3 regions of the Endozoicomonas sp. ALB032 genome follow, and region 2 is predicted to be linked to each of the others. Evidence: predicted binding sites of a transcription regulator. Region 2 holds the regulator's gene; each other region holds the start of a gene.
What was found. The regulator sigma-54, encoded in region 2, starts transcription at its own class of promoters, with help from an activator protein. The targets are predictions, from matches to a motif close to TGGCACNNNNNTTGCTNT.

Region 1 (3,284 bases), 1.4 Mb from region 2:
GGCAAACAGGCTGTGTATGTAAAAAGCAGGTATTCCGCGCATCCCCAGCATGATGAGCTGGGAGCAGAGAAATCGCTGCACTTGCCATTGGTCCTCACCCCTTCTCGTCCCTTTCATGGCATCAAACAGGGCAATATTGATCTCATAAGGTGATTCAGTGTTGTCCGAAAGGGTGCGCATGCTGACGAACCCCCCAAAACGGTGCATGCTGTCGATCAGCTCTGAAACTTCATTTTCCGGGATCACCCCCGTCAGCGGACGCAGGCCTATGCCATCATGAGAGGCAGTAAAGTTCAGAACGGTACAGCTCTCGGGGTAATCGGGCAGCTTGCGGGCCCATTGCACAAGGTATTTTTCTGTGCCCCGATTGAGTGCATGCAGTATCAGAGGCGGCAGGGCAAATTGATAAACCATGTGAGCCTCATCCTGGTCCCCGAAATAACTGATGTTCTCATCGTGGGGGACATTGGTTTCAGTCAGCAGTGTGCTGCCAGGGCAGGCTCTCTCCATAATCAGTCGGAACAGTTTCACGATGGCATGGGTCTCGGGCAGGTTTATGCAATGGGTGCCCGGTTTCTTCCAGAGAAAAGCGACGGCATCCAGCCTGATTACCATGGTGCCGCGGGCCAGATAGAAAAGCAGGATGTCCACCATCTGAATCAGCACATCGGGGTTTTTAAAGTTCAGATCCATCTGATCTTCACTGAAGGTGGCCCAGACGTGTTTCAGCCCTCGCCTTGTATGAATAGGCACCAGCAGGGGGGAGTTTCTTGGGCGGGTCACTTCACTGAGATCAGTGTCCGGGTCTTCTTCAATAAAGTAATCCCGGCCGGGCTGATGACCACTGACAAAGTCGGCAAACCAGAGACTTTCCCGGGAGACATGGTTAATCACCAGATCCGACATAAGCTGATAGTCACTGGCGATGGCTTCGATATCCTGCCAGCTTCCCAGCTGCTCATTGACCGACAGGTAATCAATCACAGAAAAGCCATCATCCGAGCTGTAGGGAAGGTAGGGAAGAATGTGAAGGGTATTAATAACCTCGTTCAGATAGCCATCAAGAAATCCCTTCAAGACCTGAAGAGGTGGCTGTTCACTGTTGTCATAGAGGGTGTCGCCATAGGTAATCAGAAAGATATCTTTTTCTGACCAGCCAGTGACTGTTTTGGGAGGGTTTTCATGAAGGTGATACTGAACTCTACGGACAATTCTGGCGGCTATCTCGCCCGCTTCCTGTCCATAAGGGAAGGTCAGAAGCTGAGTCATGGCCTGATGAAACTCATGGAAGGCTTTAGGATAACTTTGCACGATACATCTTCCCCTTTGGCAATGTTTTTTAGTACTTTTTCTTCTTTGCAGCAGGAGTCATGCCACTCCCGTATTTATAAAACCTTCAATCATTGTAAATGATGTTGACCCCGGCGGGTGGTTTTCTGAATTGGCACGACTTCTGCTTATAGCCTGATGAGATGCAAAACTTCTCAATAAGACGAGCAATAATATGATTAAAAAATGTCTGTTTCCTGTTGCGGGGTATGGAACCCGCTTTTTACCCGCCACCAAGTCCATGCCCAAGGAGATGCTGCCTATTGTTGATAAACCCCTAATTCAATATGGCGTAGAAGAAGCCATGCTGGCAGGTCTGACTGACCTGGGGTTTGTCAATGGCAGAAACAAACGGGCGATTCCGGATCATTTTGATATTAACTATGAACTGGAAGCGGAAATCGCTGGCAGTGGCAAAGAAGAAAAACTGTCGACCATTCGAGAAGTGATGGCGGCCTGTACTTTTTCCTATACTCGACAGAACCAGATGCAGGGGCTGGGGCATGCCATTCTCTGCGGACGAACTCTTATGGGCGATCAGCCTTTTGGTGTGGTGCTGGCCGATGATCTCTGTATTAACGACAGTGGTCCGTTGGTTATGTCGCAGTTGGTCAATCTTTACAAGCAGTTTCGCTGCACCATTCTGGCTGTTCAGGAAGTGCCCGAATCCGAAGTCGATAAATACGGTGTGATTGCCGGTGAAGCCCTGAGCGATAACCTGATCCGTGTGACCGATATGGTGGAAAAACCAGCCCCTTCGCAAGCACCCAGTAATCTGGCAGTGATTGGACGTTATGTCCTGACACCGGATATTTTCGACATTATTGAGAACACTGAACCCGGAATAAACGGAGAAGTGCAGCTGACTGACGCCATTCTGACTCAGGCCAGACAGGGCTGTGTTATTGCCTGCAAGTTTGAAGGTGAGCGCTTTGACTGTGGCAGTGTCAGTGGTTTTGTCGAGGCCACCAATACCATCTACCAAAAACGTCTGGACAGAGTTTGAGTCGATGTGCAACAGCAAAAAGGCGATGACGAAGCTGGTCATATTTTCCGACCTCGATGGTACCTTGCTGGATCATGATAGCTACAGCTGGGCGGGGGCAAAACCCGCTTTGGACCGGTTGAGAGAGCAAAATATTCCGGTTGTTTTCAATACCAGCAAAACCCTCAGTGAGGTACTGCCTCTGCAACTGGAGATGGCTCTGGATCATCCATTTATTACCGAAAACGGAATGATTACCACCATCCCGGCTCACTACTTTCAGTCGTCTGATACTGACAAGAATACCCATTACTTCCATGGTCAACCCTACAAGGCGATACGCAGGGTACTGAAACAGTTTCGCGAGCAGTACGGCTTCCGGTTCAGGGGCTTTGGCGATTGCTCTCATAGTGAAATAGCCGATCTCTCCGGGCTAAGCCTGGAGGAGGCTAAACTGGCAGCAGACCGAAAAGCCAGTGAACCTTTGGTCTGGGAAGACAGTGATAAGGCATTGGAGCAGTTTGAAAGGCAGCTTGCTGAAGAAGGATTACAACTGACCCGGGGTGGGCGTTTCTATCACGTATCCGGCAAGGGGGATAAGGGTTCGGCGGCGAAGAAACTGTTCAAACACTACCTGAAAAACTTTCCGGAGTGGACGTGGATATCCATGGGTCTGGGCGACAGCTTCAACGATCTGCCCATGCTGGAAGTAGTCGATATTCCTGTTCTTGTAAGTTCTGAAAAAAGTAAACAGCCCATTACAGAACATCTGTCTAATATTAAGTACACAAAATCAGTCGGGCCTGAAGGTTGGAATGAAGCGGTATTGGAGGTTCTTGATTCTCTTCAGGAAGGTCATGAGCCAGTCTGTCCTCCAAAAGACGGCTCTATAAAAGACTGCTGTTTACAAGACGGGTGAGCTGGACTGCAGAGTGTGATCAGAGCATAAAGCGCTAACGAAAAGAAGGGA
Region 2 (3,284 bases):
ACGGGGCAGGTAAAACTACCTGCTTCTACATGATTGTAGGTCTCGTAAAAGCAGACGGTGGACAGGTTGACCTTAGTGGCCAGAGTTTAACTCACGAACCTATGCATGGCCGGGCCAGAGCTGGCGTAGGTTATCTGCCACAGGAAGTTTCTATTTTCAGGAAATTGACGGTCACCGATAACCTGCTCTCGATATTGGAAACCCGTTCCGACCTTTCCCGGAAAGATCGCATCGCAAAAATGGAGTCATTGCTGGAAGAGTTTAATATCAATCATATCAGGGACAATCCGGGTATGAGCCTTTCCGGTGGTGAAAAGCGCAGGGTAGAAATTGCCCGAGCTCTTTGCACTGACCCAAAATTTATTCTGCTCGATGAACCCTTTGCCGGTGTTGACCCCATTTCTGTTGGTGACATCAAGGCCATTATCACGCACCTGAAAGCCCGGGACATCGGAGTCCTGATTACCGACCACAATGTCCGGGAGACACTGGATATCTGCGAGAAGGCCTACATTGTCAGCGAAGGCACTATTATTGCCGAGGGTGATAGTCAGACTGTCCTGGCTAATCAAAAGGTTCGTGACGTTTATCTCGGGCATCAGTTCAGTCTCTGATCATCTCTTGACTGGTCTCGCGAAAGAAGCGGGCAAAGATGTTGAGCTGATTTATTTTCATACTCTTGTTCTGAATGTTGCATGGCTGACTTGATGAATCACTTTCCCGAAGCTTCAGATGTGATTATAATCCCAGTGACATGGAGAGTAGCCCAATCAAAATAATGAGCAGACACTGAGATATAACTGTCAGGCGCTGATGGCATCAAATCTGGCACCCTCAGTGCAGACACCGAAGTAAAGGTATACAGTTGCCTATGAAGCCATCCTTACAGCTAAAAATGGGCCAGCAGCTGACCATGACACCTCAGCTGCAGCAGGCCATAAGGCTTCTGCAACTTTCCACTCTGGACCTTCAGCAGGAAATCCAGGAAGTTCTTGAATCCAATCCGATGCTGGAGTCTGAAGAGTCCGTTGAAGAACCACCTGCATCTGGTGATGAAGGGGAACAGCCTGTTGACTTCAATGAAAAAGCAGAACAGCCCCCGGAACCAGAAGAGCCCCAGTGGGCTGACAGCATACCCAATGACCTGCCCGTTGACTCCGGATGGGATGATGTCTATTCCAGCCTGCCCGCTGCAACCGATGAGGAACATGATCCTTTTGCCCGCTCCCGGGCCAATGAGTCCCTCCAGGACTATCTGGAATGGCAGTTAAACCTGACTCCCATGACTGACAGAGACAGGCTGATGGGCCTGGCTGTGATCGAAGCCATCAATAATGACGGGTACCTCACTCACTCCCTGGAAGAAATTTATCTCTCGCTACAGGAACAGGTAGAGGAACTGGCGTTTGAAGAACTTCAGGTCATGCAACGACGGATTCTTCACTTTGATCCGGTGGGTTGTGCCAGCGCCAACCTGAAAGAATGTCTCGAAGTTCAACTCAATCAACTGCCACAAGAAACCCACTTCCTGAAAGAAGCACGTCTGCTGATCCAGAATCATCTACAGGCTCTGGGTAGTCGTGACTATGCCCAAATCATGCGGCGTACCCGTCTCAAAGAACATCAACTGAGGGAAGCCCTTAGCCTTGTTCAAAGCCTCAACCCGAGGCCCGGATCAGAAATCGGCCAGGCGGACACGGAATACGTCACCCCCGATATTTCGGTCACCAAAGTCAGGGACCGCTGGGCGGTTGATCAGCTGCAGGAAGCCCGCTGGTTTCTGAAAAACCTGCAAAGTCGTAACGAAACCTTACTGAAAGTAGCGGGCAAGATTGTTGAATTTCAGAAAGATTTTCTGGAGCAGGGTGAGCAGGCCATGAAGCCCCTGGTGTTGGCAGACATTGCTCAGGCAGTGGATATGCACGAGTCCACTATTTCCAGGGTCACTACACAGAAATACATGCACACTCCAAGAGGCGTGTTTGAGCTGAAATACTTTTTCTCCAGCCATGTCAGCACAGCCACTGGTGGAGAGTGCTCATCAACAGCCATCAGAGCCTTGATTAAAAAACTGGTATCCGATGAAAACCCTAAAAAACCACTGAGTGATAACAAAATCGCCGGCTTGCTGGGGGACCAGGGGATCAAAGTGGCCAGGAGAACCATCGCCAAATATCGTGAATCAATGAATATACCGCCATCGAATGAACGCAAGCAGCTTATCTGAGCCTTCAGCGATTGAGGTAACAAGCCCTTATACCACAAATCGCCCCATAGATTTTTTGTCTCAGAACAGCGCTAACTGTCATTGACAGTGATAGACTTTCAATCAGGGTTGCCCGTACAATCCCGGGGGCAGTCCAATGTCGAGAATCGGGATCAGCAGGAGAGCGTTACATGCAAGTCAACATCAGTGGACATCATGTAGAGGTGACTGAGGCTCTGAAAGATTATGTCACCAAGAAACTCGACCGCCTTGCCGCCCACTTTGATCAGATTACAAACGTTCAGGTCACTCTGAGTGTTGAGAAACTGAAGCACAAAGTGGAAGCGACTCTACATGTTCGTAGGGCGGATATTAATGCAACCGCTGAGGCTGAAGATATGTACGCTGCCATTGATGACATGTCGGACAAACTGGATCGACAACTGGTAAAACACAAAGAGAAAACGCTTGACCGGCTACAGGGTGCCAACGGCCGCCTGTAAGCATCGATCGTTGTATGATTATTGAAAACATTCTAACCCCCGGGCGCACCCTCTGCGATGTGCAGGGGGCCAGCAAAAAGAAAATCCTGGAAATTGTTGCGGAAATCATCAATGAGCATGTTCCCGCTATCAAAACCAAGGATCTGTTTAACAAGCTGATTAACAGAGAGCGACTCGGTACCACCGGTTTGGGCAAAGGCATAGCCCTGCCTCACTGTCGCTCCAGTGCTTGTCAGCATCCTACCGGACTTCTGATCAAACTGTCTGAACCCATAGATTTTGACTCTGTGGACAAGCAGCCGGTCGATCTGGTGTTCGCACTTATTGTTCCGGAAGAAAATACTCAGGAACATCTCAATATATTGCAGGCTGTCGCTGAGCGCTTTCAATCAGAAGTATTGTTAAGTCAGATGCGAGCGGCAGAAAATTCCGAGGCACTTTACAGCATCATCTGTTCCCCCGTTTAACGACTGTAGATAAAAAATATTTTGCTTGCTGATCTGATAACAGAAGCAGGCAAAATGTTTCTTGCTCAGAAATCCTTTCTTCTTCACTTTTGTCACTACAAAGCCTAT
Region 3 (3,284 bases), 4.3 Mb from region 2:
ACCTGTTTGACCAGAGCCGTACAGCCACCACAGCCGGTTCCGGCACTGGTTTCGGCTTTCAGTGACCCCATATCCATGCAGCCACCGGCTACCGCGTTGACCAGATCACCTTTACTGACGTCATAGCAGGAACAGATTTGAGCCGTTTCTGGCAGAGCAGCCACGCCCAAACCTGTCGCTGCAGAACCATCGGTCTGAGGCAGAATGAGTTCAGCAGGATTTTCCGGGGGACGCATGTCATTCAGCATCATCTGCAACAGGCTGCCGTACTCTTCAGCATCGCCTATCAATACAGCTCCCAGAACCTTTTTCTTATTTCTGGAAACCACCAGTTTTTTATAAACTTCTTTCTCTTCATCAATCAGCTGGTAGCTCAGGGAACCTTCGGTATTGCCATGGGCATCACCAATACTGGCAACATCAACACCCATCAGTTTCAGCTTGGTGCTCATATCGGCACCAGTAAACTGATTACCGTTCTTACCCGTCAACTGATCTACAACCACCTGCCCCATCTGGTAGCCCGGTGCCACCAGACCAAAGATACGGCCACTCCAGAGTGCACACTCACCAATGGCAAATATACGTTCATCAGATGTACGGCAGTCGTTATCTATAACGATACCGCCTCGCTCACCCAACTCCAGTCCGGAAGCTTTCGCCAGCTCATCTCTTGGGCGAATACCGGCTGAAAACAGTACGATATCGGTATTCAGTTGTTCGCCGTCAGCGAACTGCATCTGGTGAACAGCGCCTTCACCATCAACAATCTGTCGGGTATTTTTGGAGGTATGAATCGTGACCCCCAGACCCTCGATCTTGCGTCTGAGCATGGCACCACCGCTATCATCCACCTGAACAGCCATCAGACGGGGAGCAAATTCGACCACGTGGGTTTCCAGCCCAAGATCTTTCAGAGCTTTTGCTGCTTCAAGCCCCAACAGACCGCCACCCACAACGGCACCGATCTTACTGTTACGGGCAGCTTCTTTAATCGCTTCCAGATCTTCGATGGTACGATAGACAAAACAGTTTTCACGGTCATGCCCGGGTACGGGAGGAACAAATGGATAGGAGCCTGTAGCCAGTACCAGCTGATCGTACTTTTGAGTCATGCCACTGGCTGTCACTACTTCACAGGACTCACGATTTATTGATGTAATGGCTTCATTAAGAACAAGATTAATGCCTTCCTGCTCATAAAAGCCTTCAGAAACCATAGACAGGTCATCCGCTGAGCGACCTGTGAAAAATTCACTGAGATGAACCCGGTCATAGGCAGGACGGATCTCTTCTCCAAATACCACCACATCGAAGCGTTTCAGGCCGCCAGCATCTACCAGTTTCTCCAGAAAGCGGTGACCTACCATGCCGTTACCGACAACCACCAGGGTTTCTTTTCCGATCATCCCAGACATCCTCTTTAGTATCTAGCATTGGGCCGGAACAACTGCATCCTTTAGAGCCAGCCTCTTTTCTAATTCTTGTGCCTATGCAACTGCCGTGCCCACTTTCAAAACACGATAAAAACAGGAAATTCTTTCCTGAGACTTTAGCTACTCGCACAAAAATAATGCACGCAGAAATAATCAAACAGCTAAAGAGCACCATTTTGGTGAGCAGAATAAAAATACTCAGAAACTTCCCGCACTCAAATAAAGAACTTTCTTGCATAGAAGAGAAAATTCATTAAATACGCATAAAAATGCAAGTCAAATCGGTGCATTTATCATATTGGCCTGATGTTTGCTTTTGCTTGGGGAATTTCTTAAACAAGGAGGATGTATGAGCAACCCCGATTCATTTAACCTGTTTTCTTTTAGCGGGAAGACCAAGATTCTGCACCTTAGCTGGATTGCCTTCTTTATTAGCTTTGTGGTCTGGTTTAACCATGCGCCTCTGGCCCTGGCTATTTCCGAGTCTCTGGGCCTGACTCGTGAAGAACTGAAAACCCTGCTGATTCTGAACGTAGCCCTCACTATTCCGGCTCGAGTCATCATCGGTATGCTCACTGATGTTTACGGTCCCAGAAAAGTCTATTCCGGACTCCTGGCCATCTGCAGTATTCCTTGTTTTATGTATGCCATGGCAGATGACTTTACCCAGGCCGCCATAGCCCGCTTTATGCTGGGTACTATTGGTGCAGGCTTTGTGGTCGGCATTCGTCTGGTATCTGAGTGGTTCCCCGCTCGCCAATTGGGTACCGCAGAAGGTATTTACGGTGGCTGGGGCAACTTTGGCTCTGCTGCTGCTGCCATGTCTCTGCCCACCTTTGCACTGCTCTTTGGTGGAGAAGATGGCTGGCGTTACGCCATTGGCCTGACCGGATTAATCTCCTTGCTGTTCAGTGTCGTCTTCTACATAAACGTCACAGATACCCCTAAAGGTGCTACCTACTTCCGCCCCAAGAACATTGGCGCCATGGAAGTCACCAGCAAAGGCGACTTTGCCTTGCTGCTGATCATGAAGATTCCCATGTATGCGGCATTGGCTCTGCTGACCTGGAAGCTTTCACCTAAGGGTGTTGCCATGCTGAGTGCCGGGATTTCAACGGCTATTTATGTCGGTCTGACTGCTATCTACCTGTTTGATGTCTGGAAAGTCTGGCAGGTCAACAAGCACATTTTCTCCGAGCCTGTGCCAGCTATTCACCAGTATCAGTTCAAGCAGGTGGCCGTTCTGAACGTTCTTTACTTCGCTACCTTCGGTTCTGAACTGGCCGTGGTGTCCATGCTACCTCTGTTTTTTGCAGATACCTTTGAACTGGATCCGGTCATGGCGGGTCTGGTCGCTTCCGCTTATGCCTTCATGAACCTGATGTCCCGTCCGGGCGGAGGATTACTCAGTGACAAGTTTGGCCGCAAGATCACTCTGCTGGTTCTCACTGCAGGCCTGGCCGGTGGTTACTACATGATGAGTATCATTGATTCCAGCTGGCCACTGGTTCTTGCTGTTGTTGCTGCCATGGCCTGCTCCTTCTTTGTACAGGCCGGTGAAGGTGCGGTATTTGCGGCTGTACCCCTGATCAAGCGTCGACTCACAGGTCAAATTGCCGGTATGACAGGAGCCTATGGTAACGTGGGCGCTGTCTTCTACCTGACAGTATTGTCTCTGGTGGACTACTCCACCTTCTTCATGGTTATCGCAGGCACTGCAGTGTTGGGTTTCTTTACCCTCTTCCTGATGGAAGAACCCAAGGGTCAGATGGCCGAAGTGATGCCTGACGGCAGTGTCACCATGATTGATGTGACCTGATCATTCTGTTTCAGTGGTCCACAATGGGC

Region 1: a site for sigma-54 is predicted at 1,359-1,376, ahead of ACO6VG_RS05100 (sugar phosphorylase). Genes of this name have one in related genera too.
Region 3: a site for sigma-54 is predicted at 1,492-1,509, ahead of nirB (nitrite reductase large subunit NirB). Genes of this name have one in related genera too.

The regions. Positions count from the first base shown of each region.
Region 1 is NZ_JBLYNW010000001.1:1,533,439-1,536,722, reverse strand. Features, by position in the region: gene ACO6VG_RS05100 (sugar phosphorylase) at 1-1,311, opposite strand, end outside; gene galU (UTP--glucose-1-phosphate uridylyltransferase GalU) at 1,505-2,335, shown strand; gene ACO6VG_RS05090 (HAD-IIB family hydrolase) at 2,361-3,233, shown strand.
Region 2 is NZ_JBLYNW010000001.1:95,293-98,576, forward strand. Features, by position in the region: gene lptB (LPS export ABC transporter ATP-binding protein) at 1-614, shown strand, start outside; gene ACO6VG_RS00360 (RNA polymerase factor sigma-54) at 872-2,227, shown strand; gene hpf (ribosome hibernation-promoting factor, HPF/YfiA family) at 2,398-2,709, shown strand; gene ACO6VG_RS00370 (PTS sugar transporter subunit IIA) at 2,724-3,176, shown strand.
Region 3 is NZ_JBLYNW010000001.1:4,407,693-4,410,976, reverse strand. Features, by position in the region: gene nirB (nitrite reductase large subunit NirB) at 1-1,409, opposite strand, end outside; gene ACO6VG_RS16370 (NarK family nitrate/nitrite MFS transporter) at 1,786-3,255, shown strand.